Linked DNA regions of Verminephrobacter eiseniae EF01-2. The protein of the gene in region 2 interacts with the protein of the main gene of each other region in a pairwise test. Links are inferred from orthologs where the notes say so. Each region holds a gene or a part of one and is shown on either strand. Other genes may lie near its edges.

The links. Proteins that work in one complex are often made in the same cells at the same time.
Region 1: the proteins of uvrB (region 2) and uvrA interact in binary tests that used the Escherichia coli proteins (3 or more experiments, as listed by UniProt). The link is inferred for Verminephrobacter eiseniae EF01-2 from one-to-one orthologs.

What each region holds. Positions count from the first base shown.
Region 1 is NC_008786.1:314,554-323,216, forward strand. The notes cover bases 2,795-6,350. They hold uvrA (excinuclease ABC subunit UvrA), read right to left. Parts: upstream 6,034-6,350; coding sequence 2,995-6,033; downstream 2,795-2,994. Other genes in these bases: VEIS_RS01415 (IS110 family RNA-guided transposase), read left to right, coding at 2,795-2,921; VEIS_RS01425 (LysR family transcriptional regulator), read right to left, coding at 6,176-6,350. Outside these bases: VEIS_RS01405 (AAA family ATPase), read right to left, coding at 1-462; VEIS_RS01410 (VOC family protein), read right to left, coding at 832-1,740; more of VEIS_RS01415, read left to right, coding at 1,971-2,794; more of VEIS_RS01425, read right to left, coding at 6,351-7,084; VEIS_RS01430 (GMC family oxidoreductase), read right to left, coding at 7,146-8,663. UniProt on the Escherichia coli protein: The UvrABC repair system catalyzes the recognition and processing of DNA lesions. UvrA is an ATPase and a DNA-binding protein. A damage recognition complex composed of 2 UvrA and 2 UvrB subunits scans DNA for abnormalities.
Region 2 is NC_008786.1:2,680,042-2,685,525, forward strand. Bases 2,558-5,484 are described here. They hold uvrB (excinuclease ABC subunit UvrB), read left to right. Parts: upstream 2,558-2,912; coding sequence 2,913-5,057; downstream 5,058-5,484. Other genes in these bases: VEIS_RS11610 (amino acid aminotransferase), read right to left, coding at 2,558-2,796; iscR (Fe-S cluster assembly transcriptional regulator IscR), read left to right, coding at 5,352-5,484. In the rest of the region: VEIS_RS11600 (dihydrodipicolinate synthase family protein), read left to right, coding at 1-572; VEIS_RS11605 (IclR family transcriptional regulator), read left to right, coding at 610-1,473; more of VEIS_RS11610, read right to left, coding at 1,591-2,557. UniProt on the Escherichia coli protein: The UvrABC repair system catalyzes the recognition and processing of DNA lesions. A damage recognition complex composed of 2 UvrA and 2 UvrB subunits scans DNA for abnormalities.

The DNA of each region.
Region 1 (8,663 bases), 2.4 Mb from region 2 along the record:
CAACTCCACCTTGAGGGATGCGGCGTGGGCCATGAGTTCCATGTTCGCAATAACCGATGTATCCGGCGTGCAATAGACGAGATCGTCGCCCTGGTTGCGAAAGCGCATGGGCAAAGCCACGACCTTCCCTTCGAACTCGACACCCACGGTGATGACCAGCGCAATGTCCTTGGTCCCCTTGCGCACCTGTGTGTCGTGCCAGAAAAAGCGCGTCCGTTGCACCGGTACGGCCACTATATTGAGCCGGTTCAGCGAGGTGGCTGTGCGTTGCTTGGCGGAAGAATCCCGGCGCGCGTCATACCAGGTTTTGACGCCCTGCGACCACAAAGCCAGCGCCTGAATGGCACTGGTTTTGCCGCAGTTGTTGGGCCCGATCAGCACGGCAGGGTGGTTTAGTTCGATGCGCTGGCGTTTGCCGAAGCGTTTGAAATTTTCAATGTCGAGATAGTGCAAAAGGCGCATGGTCAGGCTGCTTCCTTCAGAAGATTGGTTTCCTGGCACACAGACCCGAAAGCAATGAAACAGGAATGAATTCTTGCCATCAGCAATTTCGGCCCATTTTATGCCCGCCGACCACCAAGCCAGCGCTGATGTATCGACGATTTGAATTCCGGATCGCCGATTTGCGCTGCCCGCAGGCTTGAACCGCCCGGAACCCGACTGCCTGCGCCAGGGTGCCGTATGCCCCAAGAGCCTTCGGCGCCGGAACCCGGATTGCAAATGTCCGCGCGTTGGTCTCACAAGCCGCAAACCGGCGGCCTGGGTCCTCGGGCCTGGGCCATCCACATGGCTTGGTGCGTGGTCATTTGCTGCACAAAGGCTGCGCGCGAATCACCGTAGACCAGCAATGGCGTTGGCATGATGGCCCGTTTCAATCGCGGGACCGGGGGTAAAGACGATGATCAGGCCGTGGCTGACGGGCGCGTCTACGGCGAGCGATCCGTCGGGCTGCGCCGTGTAGGCGATGCCGGTCTGATCGAAAAACTGCTGCGTCGGGCCAATGGCCGTCACGCGAAAATGCAGTGCGGCGAAACAGGGCAGGCGACGCGCTGGCGCCCGCGCGCACGGATAGGTCGCGGCAAGAGCGGACGGCGCCAGTATCCGGATGGGCGTATTCGTATTTCCGGTGGCCATCAGGCATGTCGGGAGGTTGGCGCAGCGCTGTCCGGCCAGGTCAAAAAATCGTTCGTAGGCGCCGCACACTGCGGCAAACCGTGCTTGGTCGGAGGCGATGCTGATCGACTGAAGTCCGATGGCCCCGTTGGCATGGCGCAGGTATTGCGGACGCCAGACGACATCGCGCGTGAAGTGCTGGCAAACGAAAAGGCGCCCGCCTGGCGTTTCGGCGACGTCGACCTGCGCGATGCGGAAAGCCGCATCGCGCACACCTTCCGGCAAGACGACCGGGCGCGAGAAATCGACCGGCGCCTCGCAACCGATTCCGGCCTCGTTCATTTCGGCGTGAAAGGCGGCCGCGTCGTCGGTTTTCAGTGCCACCGCCGCCAGACCGTCGCCCTGGCGCAGGAAGTCGCTGTAATAGCGGGTTGCGGGGTGATCGACCGGGACCGCCAGAAGCTCGAAATAGTCGTCGGGGAACATCGCGCAATGATTCTCCGAGCCCTTCGTATGGCGGCCGCGTGGCGTCAGTGTGAAACCGAGGTGTTCGAAATCGGCCTGGGCGCGGTCGAGGTCAGCGACGGCGATGACAGCGTGATCGACGCCCTGCAGGTGCTTTCTCATGGTCTGTCTCCTTATATCTTTCAGATCATTCAAACTTCAGTGGTCAAGGCGTGGTTGCCAGCCTTGATTGCTGAACTGGTTGACTCACCACCGTGCAGCCTGTGTCTCCTGCGAGCCCGAGCTCGAATTTCAGCCCAGGGCGCACGGTGGTGGTCTGTTTGTTCTGCCGCATCCCGAATGGTTGACCGAACACATTTCGTATTCATAAGGCTGGGAGCCACAGGACTTGTATGAGTGAACCCGTTTATGTAGGTATCGACGTGGCCAAGCGCACCTTCGAGGTGGCCACCACTGGTCAAGCACAGACCTTCAGTCTTGGCAACGATGAGGCCGGGCATGCCCAGTTGTGCCAACTGCTGGCGCCGCTGTCGCCGCGCCTGGTGCTGCTGGAGGCCACTGGCGGCTACGAGCAGGACCTGGCGCTTGCCTTGTCCGCGGCAGGCTTGCGTGTGTCGGTGATCAATCCGCGCCAAGCACGCGACTTTGCCCGCTGCATGGGCAAACTGGCCAAGACCGATCGCATCGATGCGCAGGCGCTGCGCGGCTTTGCAGCCTTGCTGGACGCCCAGGGTCACGAGCCGCGCATGCTGGCCGACGAGCAGCAGCGCGAGTTGACCGCCCTGGTGGTGCGCCGCCGCCAACTCGTGGCCATGCTGGTGGCCGAACGCCAGCGACTGGCCCTGGCACATCCCAAGGCCAAGCCCAGCATCCTGCGGATCATGGCTACCATTGCCGAGCAACTCAACGACCTGGACGGGCAGCTCAAGGAGCATGTCCTGGCACACCACGCCGATCTGGCGGCCTTGCTGACCTCGGTCAAGGGCGTGGGTCCCACCACGGCCAGCACGCTGCTGGCGCAACTGCCCGAGTTGGGCCAGCTCAATCGCAAGCAGATCACCTCGCTGGTGGGCTTGGCCCCCATCAATCGGGACTCGGGCACGCTGCGTGGGCAGCGCCACATCTTCGGTGGTCGCGCCGACGTGCGCCGCGTGCTGTTCGTGGCCGCCTTGGTAGGCACGCGCTTCAATCCCGTGCTCAAAGCCTTCTATGCAAGGCTGCTGGCCGCCGGTAAGCCCAAAAAGGTCGCTCTGGTCGCCTGCATGCACAAGTTGTTGGTCATCTTGAACGCCATCGCTCGCACCAAGTCGCCTTGGCGCAACGAACTTGCTGAAGCGGTTTGACTTAGTCATTCAAGATGGTTGCTGGTTTCTTCTGCACTCCGCCTTCGCATTCACGAGCGATTCAGCAATGGAATCAGGGTGCAGCGCGCAGACACTGCGCCAGATGCTGCCCCGTATGGCTGGCCGGGTTGGCCGCCAGGTCCTCGGGCCGGCCCACGCCGACCACGGTGCCGCCTCCGGCGCCGCCTTCGGGGCCCATGTCGATGAGCCAGTCGGCGGTTTTGATCACGTCCAGGTTGTGCTCGATGATGACGATGGTGTTGCCCGCGTCACGCAACTGGTGCAGCACCTTGAGCAGCAGCGCGATGTCGGCAAAGTGCAGGCCGGTGGTAGGCTCGTCGAGGATGTAGAGGGTGCGGCCGGTGTCGCGCTTGCTCAGTTCTTGCGCCAGTTTCACGCGCTGCGCCTCGCCGCCCGACAGCGTGGTGGCAGCCTGGCCCAGGCGGATGTAGGACAGGCCCACATCCAGCAGCGTTTGCAGCTTGCGCGCGATGGCCGGCTGGTCTTTGAAGAAGGCATGCGCGTCTTCCACCGTCAGTTCCAGTATCTGCGCGATGTTCTTGCCCTTCCACAGCACTTGCAGCGTCTCGCGGTTGTAGCGCTGGCCGTTGCAGATGTCGCAAGGCACGTAGACATCGGGCAAGAAATGCATCTCCACTTTCACCACGCCGTCGCCCTGGCAGGCCTCGCAGCGGCCGCCGGCCACGTTGAAGCTGAAGCGCCCGGGGCCGTAGCCGCGTTCCCGGGCGGCGTTGACCTCGGCCATCAGTTCGCGGATCGGCGTGAACAGGCCGGTGTAGGTGGCCGGGTTGCTGCGCGGCGTGCGCCCGATGGGGCTTTGGTCGACGTTGATCACCTTGTCGAAATACTCGATGCCGACGATCTCCTCATGCGGCGCCGGCTCGTCGTGCGCGCGGTAGATCTGGCGTGCCACGGCGGCGTACAGCGTGTCGTTGACCAGCGTGCTCTTGCCCGAGCCTGAGACACCGGTCACGCAGGTGAGCAGGCCGACGGGGAAGTCCACGCTCACCTGCCGCAGGTTGTTGCCGCTGGCGCCGATCACGCGCAGTGCTTGCACCGCGCCCTGGCGGGCATGGTGCCCGGCCATGCGTTCGGCGCGGCGCTGGCCGGCCGCTGTCTCGGGAAAGCGCGGCCGGCCTTTGCCGACCACTGGTGCCGGCGCCAGCGCCAGCGCCGGCCGCCAGGGCGTGCGCCGCCCGGGCACTGCGATCGACAGGCTGCCGGCCAGGTAGCGGCCGGTCAGCGACTCGGCGTGGCGGCATATCGCGTCGTAGCTGCCTTGTGCCACCACCCGGCCACCATGCACGCCGGCGCCCGGGCCCATGTCGATGATCTGGTCTGCGGCGCGCATCATGTCCTGGTCATGCTCGACCACGATCACGCTGTTGCCGATGTCGCGCAGGTGCTGCAGCGTGGCAATCAACCGCGCGTTGTCGCGCTGGTGCAGGCCGATGCTCGGCTCGTCGAGCACATACATCACGCCCGTCAGGCCCGAGCCGATCTGCGAGGCCAGGCGGATGCGCTGGGCCTCGCCACCGGAGAGTGTCTCGGCGCTGCGGTCCAGGCTCAGATAGCCCAGGCCCACATCGTTGAGGAACTGCAGCCGCGTGGCGATCTCGCGCACCACCTTGTCGGCGATTTCGGCCTTGGCGCCGGTCAGGCGCAAGGCTTTGAACCAGGCCTGCGCGTCGCTGAGCGTGGTGTGGCTGATGTCATGAATGGCACGGGCCTGCGCACCCTCGCCGACCTTGACATGGCGCGCCTCGCGGCGCAGGCGCAGGCCGTGGCATTCGGGGCAGGGCTGGGTGCTGCGGTAGCGCGCCAGGTCTTCGCGCACCAGCGTCGAATCGGTCTCGCGGTAGCGCCGCGCCATGTTCGGCAGTATGCCTTCGAAAGCATGCTCTTTGACGATGGTCTCGCCCTTGCCGGGGCCGTTGTCCAGGATGTAGTCGAAAGCGATCTGCTCTTGGCCCGAGCCGTGCAGCACGGCCTGCTGCACCCGGGCCGGCAGTGACTCGAACGGCGCTTGCAGGTCGAAGCCGTAATGCCTGGCCAGGCTTTCGAGCAGCGCAAAGTAGTAAGCGTTGCGCCGGTCCCAGCCCCTGATGGCGCCGCCGGCCAGGCTGAGCGCAGGGAAAGCCACCACCCGCGCCGGGTCGAACTCCTCGCGCTGGCCGATGCCGTCGCAGGCCGGGCAGGCGCCCAGCGGGGAGTTGAAGGAAAACAGGCGCGGCTCCAGTTCGGCCAGCGCGTAGTTGCACAGGGGGCAGGCGAATTGGGCGCTGAACAGATGCTCCCGGCCCGAATCCATCTCCAGCGCCAGCACCCGTCCGTTGCCGTCGGCGCCGCCCACGCGCAGCGCGGCTTCCAGGCTTTCGGCCAGCCGTTGTTGTATTCCGGAGCGCACTTTCAGGCGGTCGATCACCACGTCGATGCTGTGCTTTTCGGTCTTTTTCAGCGCCGGCAGGTCGTCGTATTCGTAAATCTGCCCATCGACGCGCAAGCGGACATAGCCCAGCGCCTGCATCTGTGCCAGCAGTTCGGTGAACTCGCCCTTTTTCTCGCGCGCCAGCGGGGCCAGCACCATCAGCCGCGTGTCCTCGGGCAGGGCCAGCACGGCGTCGACCATTTGGCTGACGGTCTGCGCCGCCAGCGGCAGGCCATGGTCGGGGCAAAACGGCGTCCCGGTGCGGGCATACAGCAGGCGCAGGTAGTCGTGGATCTCGGTGACCGTGCCCACGGTGGAGCGCGGGTTGTGGCTGCTGGCTTTTTGCTCGATGGCGATGGCGGGCGACAGGCCCTCGATCAGATCGACATCCGGCTTGTCCAGCCGCCCCAGGAACTGGCGCGCATAGGCCGACAGGCTTTCCACATAGCGCCGCTGGCCTTCGGCGTACAAGGTGTCGAAAGCCAGGCTGGACTTGCCCGAGCCGGACAGGCCGGTGATCACCACCAACTGGTTGCGCGGGATGTCCAGGTCAATGTTCTTGAGGTTGTGCGTGCGCGCCCCCCGGATGCTGATCTGCTGCTCGCGCAGCGCGTGCCCGAGGTAGGCGCCATCGGCAGGGCGCACGCCATCGGCAGGACGCATATCGTCATCAGGGACGATGAGGGATGAAATCACAGCGAAGGCCCAGGGAGAAAAGCCGGCCATGATAGGCGAGGGCCGCCGGGGCATAGCCTTCAATTGGGCCGGAATCGGGCGGGAATTGGACAGGCCGGGGGCGGGAACTTCAGCCGGGCGCCGGGGGGCTGGCCAGCAGATGCTCCACGAGCACGCGCACCGGGCGGGCAACGGCGTTGAAATCCTTGGCGCCGATGAGCAGTTGCCGGTGCACCCAGTCGCCCTGGATCGCCACTTGCTCCAAGCCCATCGATTGCAGGTATGGCTGCACCGCCGTTGCGGGCAGCACCGCGACGCCGAGTCCGGCCGCGACCATCTGGCACATCGCGTCGAAGCTGCGCACGCGAATGCGCAGCCGCATCCGCCGCCCCAGCGTCTCGGCCACGCCTTGCAGCCGCTGTGCGAGCGAGGTGTCGGCCGACAGGCTGACGAACTCGAACTCCAGCGCCTGCTCGAAATCGATGGCCCTGCGGCCCGCCAGCGGGTGCCGCTTGGGCAGCACCAGCACCAGCCGGTCGTGGCGGTAGTTGAGCGTCTGTATGCCCAGCAGTGGCGTGCGGTCGGCAAAGATGCCGATGTCGGCGCGGCCGTCGAGCACGGCGTGCACGATCTCGCTGCTGTTGCGTTCCTCCAGTTCGATGCGGATGCCGTTGTTCGCCTGGACGAAGCGCGCCAGATCGGGGGGCAGGAACTGCGTGGTCGCCGAGGTGTTGGCCCACAAGCGCACCACGCCGATGATGCCGCGCGCGTAGTCTGAAAGGTCGGCGCCCATTTGCTCAATGTCGCCGAGGATGCGCTGCGCATGCTGCTGCAGCGCCCGGCCGGCGAGCGTCAGTTTCACGCCGCGCGAATGCCGCTCCAGCAGCGGCACACCGACGGCGCTTTCCAGATCGACGATGCGCTTGCTCGCTGCGCCGATCGACATCCGTGCCAGCGATGCTCCCTGGCTGATGCTGCCGGATCGGACGACGACACAAAACAGCGACAGGGAAACCAAGTCGATGCGATACAGGTTCACGGCGGCAAACGGGCGGGTGAAGCCCGGATTGTGTTACCTGTGTGTGTGTTGTCTGTGCCGGTCAGTTCGGGCGCCGCAGAAGGTCCGCAGCATATTCCCCGATCATCATCGTCGCGGCACAGATGTTGGCGCTCGGGATCGTCGGCATCACCGCCGAATCGGCCACGCGCAAGCGCGCCACGCCATGCACGCGCAATTGCGGATCGACGACCGCCATCGGGTTCGAGCGCGGCCCCATGCGCGCGGTGCCGTTGAGGTGGTAGGACGAGACGCCGTAGCGTTTGGCGAAGTCGAGCAGTTCGTCGTCGCTCGTCAGCCAGGGGCCAGGCAGTGTCTCGCTATCGACATAGGGTTTGAGCGCGCCTGTCTGCAACAGCCTGCGCGCCAGGCGAATGCCATCGACCAGCACCAGGCGGTCGTTCTCGTGTTCCAGGTAGTTCGGCTGGATGAGCGGGTCCGCGCGCGCGTCCCTCGACTGGAGCCGCACATGGCCACGGCTTTGCGGCCGGTGCTGCCAGACGCCTGCGGTGATGCCGGGGAATTTGTCGAGCATGCCGACATAGCCCTCGCGGTAGCTGGCCGGGGCGAACACGCCCTGCAGGTCCGGCGCGTGCAGTCCGGCGCGCGAGGTCCAGAAGTAGTGCACCAGCGACGGCGTCAGCGCCATGATGCTCGGGCGCTTGAGCGCCCAGCGCGCGATCTGCAGCGCGAGCGCCGGGCCGGTTGCGTATTCGTTCATCGTCCGGATGCCGCGCACACGCGCCACGAGGCGCACCGAATAGTGGTCGCTCAGGTTCTCGCCGACGCCCGGCAGATGCTGCACCACCGGGATACCGAGCGCCTGCAGGTGTTGCGCATTGCCGATGCCCGACAGTTGCAGCAACTTCGGGGTGTTGATCGCGCCGCAGCAGACGATGACCTCGCGGTTCGCATCGACCCGCCCGGGCGCCCCTGCCTGGCCTTTGACGATGTACTCGACGCCACGCGAGCGCTGCTGCTCGACCAGGATGCGCGTCGCTTGCGCCAGGGTGCGGATGACCAGGTTGGCGCGGCCGCGCACCGGCCGCAAGAAGGCGCTGGCGCTGCTCATGCGCCAGCCGCGGTCGATGGTGCGCTGGAAGTAGCCGACGCCCGCCTGCGTCGCCCCGTTGTAGTCGGCGTTCCTGGGAATGCCCAGACTGACGGCACCTTCGATGAAAGCCTCGCACAGCCGATGAGTCCAGTCGTTGTCGGTCACCGGCAGTTCGCCGCTGCGCCCGCGATAGGCATCGTCCCCGCCGGCGCGGCGCTCGGTGCGCTTGAAATAAGGCAGCACCTCGGCATAGCTCCACCCGGTGTTGCCGAGGCTGGCCCAGTGGTCGTAGTCCGCCGCCAAGCCGCGGTTGTAAACCAGGCCGTTGATCGCGCTGGAGCCGCCGAGCGTGCGCCCCTGCGGCACCGGGATGCGCCGGCCGTTGGTCCATGCCGTAGCTTCAGTCTGAAAAGGCCAGGTGAAGCCCGGGTTGAACAGCATCTTGATGAAGCCGGCCGGAATGTGCAGGAACGGGTGCCAGTCGGGCGGCCCTGCTTCGAGCAGGCA
Region 2 (5,484 bases):
CCAGCCCCACCCAGGCCGGCATCCGGGACTATTTTCTGCGCTATGCCGACGCTGCGCCGGTGCCGATCCTGATCTACGAGATTCCCTACCGCACCCGCATCGCCATTGCGCCGGAAGTTCTGCACGAACTCTCGCGCCATGAGCGGATCATCGGCATGAAAGCCTGCAACACCGACATGTACCATTTCCTGCGGCTCATGGCCGGCGTGTCGGACCGCTTCGCGGTGCTCGGTGGCGAGGATTCGCTGCTGCCGTTGCAGATGGCGGCCGGCGCCCGGGGCGGTATCGTCGTCACGGCCACGATGCTGCCGCGCACTTGGCGCGCCATCCATGACCTGGCGGCCGCAGGCCGGATCGCCCAGGCCCTGGAACTGCACCGGCGCCTGATCCCGCTGCTGGAGCTGGTTTTTGCCGAAACCAACCCGGGCCCGATGAAGTCGGTGCTGGACCTGATCGGTGTCGATGCGCCGCTGCTGCTCGCCCCCCTGGTGGCCCCGGCCGCCGGGTTGCAGGCGCGGCTGCGTTGCGAGATGGCGCGCTGCCTGGCGGCCGAAGCGCTGGCAGGTGGCTGAAAACGCCTGCGGCGTGCCGTGGCCGAGGGCTTGGGCCATGGATAATTTCGCCGCTCTGTCCGGAGGCATCTTGAGGAACATCGTGGCAACGAAATCGAGCGCAGAAAACCCCCCATCCGCCAAGCCCCCGGCCAAACCGCAAGCACGCTCATCACTGTTCGTCGGCTCGACCGAAAAGGCCTTTCAGGTGTTGGAGGCGTTCAATGGCCAGCACCGCCATATGTCGATGGCCGAAATAGCGCGCAATGCCGAACTCGACCGCAGCGCAACGCAGCGACTCGTCTACACGCTGGAAAAGCTCGGCTACCTGCGGCGCATCCCGGATTCACTGCGGTACGGCCTGAGCTCGAAGGTCTTGCGTCTGTCCTACCACTATTTGCGCTCCAGCGACTTGATCGAGAGGGCGTCCCCGTATTTGTTGGACATCAGCCGCAGTCTCGGTGAAACGGCCAACTTGCACGAGTTGGACGGGCACGAGGTGGTCTTCCTGGCGCGCTTTCCGGGCCGGCATCTGGTCAACATCGATTTCGCCGTGGGTTACCGGCTGCCTGCGGTCTTTACGGCATCGGGCCGGGCGATCTTGTCGAAACTCGACGATGCGCAGCGGCGTGCGGTGATTGCCGCCACGCCACTGCGTCCGGTCACCGCAGACACCGAAACCGATCCGCAAGTCCTTTTGTCCCTGGTGCAGGAGGCGGCGCACAAGGGCTACTCATTGGCCATGAACCAGACCATGGCCGGCGACATAGCGGTGGCGGCTGCGATCACCGATGACCAGGGGTTGCCGGTGGGGGCCATCAATGTGTCGGTTCCGACCACGCGCTGGACGGTGGAGAAAGCGCAGGACCAGTTGGTGGCCCATGTCCTACTCGCGGCGACCTCGATCTCCAAATCGCGATGAGGCAGATGATTCCATGGCTGAATCACCCGCGCGCTTTGCCGGCGCCGCTTGCCGCGCATCGGTACTGCCTGCGCTCGGCCTTCGCGTTCGCGAACGATGCAGAAATGGAATGGGGTTTCAACCGCCTTCGAGCACCTGCGCAATGGCCTGGCAGACATGGGCCAGGTTTTGCGGGTTGAGCGCAGCCACGCACATGCGGCCGGTGTCGGTGCCGTACACGCCGAACTCGTTGCGCAGGCGCAGCATCTGCGCGCGGCTCAGGCCCGAGTAGCTGAACATGCCGATTTGCCGGTTGATGAAGTCCATGTCCTGCCGCACGCCGGCGGCCTTCAGGCCCGCCACCAGTTGCTGGCGCATGGCTTTGATGCGCAGGCGCATTTGTGCCAGTTCCCGTTCCCACAGGGCGCGCAGTTCGGGGTCGTTCAGCACGGCTGCGACCACGGCGGCGCCGTGGGTCGGCGGGTTGGAGTAGTTGGTGCGGATCACGACCTTGAGCTGGCTCAGCACCCGGCTGGCCTGCTCTTTGTCAGTGCACAGCACCGACAGGCCGCCCACGCGCTCGCCGTACAGGCTGAAGCTCTTGGAGAACGAGGTCGAGACCAGCAGGTTCAGGCCCGCCGCGACGAATTTGCCGATCACGGCGCCGTCTTCGGCGATGCCGTGGCCGAAGCCCTGGTAGGCCATGTCGAGAAAGGGCGTGAGGCCACGGGCCTCGATCACGGCGATGACCTGGTCCCACTGCCCGGGGCTGATGTCGTAGCCGGTGGGGTTGTGGCAGCAGGCGTGCAGCACGACGATGCTGCCGGCAGCGGCGGCGTTCAGGCTGGCCAGCATGGCGTCAAAGTTCAGGTCGCGCTTTTCGGCGTCGTAGTAGGCGTAGCTGTCGACCGTGAAGCCGGCGCCGCTGAACAGCGCGCGGTGGTTTTCCCAGCTTGGGTCGGAGATCAGCACCTTGGCGTCGGGGCTGAGTTTTTTCAGGAAGTCGGCGCCGATCTTCAGACCGCCGGTGCCGCCGATGGCCTGCACCGTGGCCACGCGGGCGGATTGCACGGGTTCGCTGTCGGCGCCGAACACCAGGGCCTTGACGGCGTTGTCGTAGGCCGCGATGCCGTCTATCGGCAGATAGCCGCGTGTGCTGGGGGCGGACAACATGGCCTTTTCAGCCGCCTGCACGCAGGCCAGCAGCGGCAGCCGGCCGGCGTCGTCGAAATAAACGCCAACCCCCAGATTGGCCTTGACGGGGCGGGTGTCGAGGTTGAATTGCTCGCTCTGGCCCAGGATCGGGTCGCGCGGGGCCATTTCGACGGTGCTGAACACGGACATGAAAATCCTTCACGGTGGGTCTTTGTAGCGCGGAATCCGGCCGTGGTGTACTGTGCCGGGTGGTGCCGATTTTAACGGCCCGCCCCGCACGATTCATCACGATGGTTGACCGCCCCATGCCGGATATCACAGAAGTCATCACGGAAAAACTCGACAGGCAAGACGGCCAGGATGGTCATGGCGCCCAAGGCGCCCAGGAGGGCCAGGAGGGCCGATTCGTCCGATTCCCCGATTCTCCCTTTGCGTTGTTCCAACCGTATCTGCCTGCGGGCGATCAGCCCGAGGCCATCGCCAAACTGGTCGAGGGGCTGAACGACGGCGAGGTGTTTCAGACGCTGTTGGGTGTGACCGGCTCGGGCAAGACTTTCACCATGGCCAACGTCATTGCCCGCATGGGGCGCCCGGCCATCGTGTTTGCGCCCAACAAGACGCTGGCCGCGCAGCTCTACAGCGAGTTTCGCGAGTTCTTTCCGAAGAACGCGGTCGAATATTTCGTCAGCTACTACGACTACTACCAGCCCGAGGCCTATGTGCCGCAGCGCGACCTGTTCATCGAAAAGGACAGCGCGATCAACGAGCATATCGAGCAGATGCGTTTGAGCTGCACCAAGAGCCTGATGGAGCGGCGCGATGTGGTGATCGTGGCCACTGTGTCGGCGATCTATGGCATTGGCGAGCCCGAGAGCTACCACCGCATGGTGATGATCTTGCGCGGGGGCGACAAACTGGGCCAGCGCGATGTGATCGCGCAACTGATCCGCATGCAATACCAGCGCAACGATGCGGATTTCTCGCGCGGCAAGTTCCGCGTGCGGGGCGAGACCATCGATGTCTTTCCTGCCGAGCATTCCGAACTGGCGCTGCGCATCGAGCTGTTCGATGACGAAGTGGCCAGCCTGCAACTGTTCGACCCGCTCACCGGGCGCGTCAAGCAGAAGATCCTGCGCTTTACGGTCTACCCCAGCAGCCACTATGTGACGCCGCGCGACAAGGTGCTGGCTGCGATCGAGAGCATCAAGGCGGAGCTTGCCGAGCGCTTGCAGCAGTTGCAGGCGCTCGGCAAATTGCTGGAGGCCCAGCGCCTGGAGCAGCGCACGCGGTTCGATCTGGAGATGCTCAGCGAAGTCGGGCATTGCAAGGGCATAGAGAACTACACGCGCCACCTGTCGGGGGCGGCGCCGGGCGATCCGCCGAGCACGCTGACCGATTACCTGCCCAAGGACGCACTGATGTTCCTCGACGAGAGCCATCAGATGATTGGCCAGCTCAACGCCATGTACAGCGGCGACCGCTCGCGCAAGACCACGCTCGTGGACTATGGCTTTCGCCTGCCGTCGGCGCTGGACAACCGGCCGCTGAAGTTCGAGGAGTTCGAGCAGCGCATGCGCCAGGTGATCTTCGTCTCGGCCACGCCGGCCGACTATGAAAGGATCCACTCCGGCCAGATCGTCGATCAGGTGGTGCGGCCCACCGGCCTGGTCGACCCCGAGGTGCAGGTGCGCCCGGCGACACACCAGGTCGACGATGTGTTGCAGGAAATACGCATCCACGCGCAGCGGCATGAGCGCGTGCTCATCACCACGCTGACCAAGCGCATGGCCGAGCAACTGACCGACTACCTGGCGGACAACGGTGTCAAGGTGCGCTACCTGCACAGCGACATAGACACGGTCGAGCGCGTGGAGATCATCCGCGACCTGCGCCTGGGCGTGTTCGACGTGCTGGTGGGGATCAACCTGCTGCGCGAGGGGCTGGACATCCCCGAGGTGTCCCTGGTGGCCATCCTCGATGCCGACAAGGAGGGCTTTTTGCGGGCCGAGCGCAGCCTGGTCCAGACCATAGGCCGCGCAGCGCGCAACATCAATGGCCGGGCCATCCTGTACGCCGACCGGATGACCGAATCCATGAAAAAAGCCATCGGCGAGACCGAGCGCCGCCGCATCAGGCAACTGGCGCACAACCAGCGCCACGCCATCACGCCGCGCAGCATCGTCAAGCGGGTCAGAGACCTGATCGATGGCGTCTACAGCGAAAAAGCCGGCAAGGTCGCCGAGCGGCTGGAGCAGGAAGCGATGCAGCGTGCCAAGACGCAGGACATGTCCGAGAAAGACCTGGCGCGCGAGATCAAGCGGCTGGAAAAACGCATGCTCGAACACGCGCGCAATCTGGAATTCGAGCAGGCCGCCAGGATGCGGGACCAGCTTGCCGGCCTCAAAAGCCAAGTCTTTGGCGCGCATGGCAGTGATCCGGTGCTCCCGTAATGCCGTCGAGCGTGTCGGGACGACGGCCGCCGGGTGCGAGGAAAACATGACTGACCAAATAGCGACCGACCGGTTTTTTAATCCGACAAATTTGATAAGGATTGATGCTATACTGGCGCCCGACACCCAAGGAACACCGCCCCGAACGATGAAGGGTTCCGCACCAGGCGCCCAGCAGGCCGTGCGGAGCAGGGCAGGGGGTCGAGACGGCGCCCTCGCTGACCCGTTGGTCATTGCCGATGACCGGTGAAGGCGGCTTCTACAACGAACAAGCCTTGGCACAAGGAGCTTGCGATGCGTCTGACAACCAAAGGCCGTTTTGCGGTCACCGCGATGATTGACTTGGCCTTGCGCCAGAACACAGGGCCTGTCACATTGGCGGCCATCAGCCAGCGCCAGCAAATTTCGCTGTCGTATCTGGAGCAGC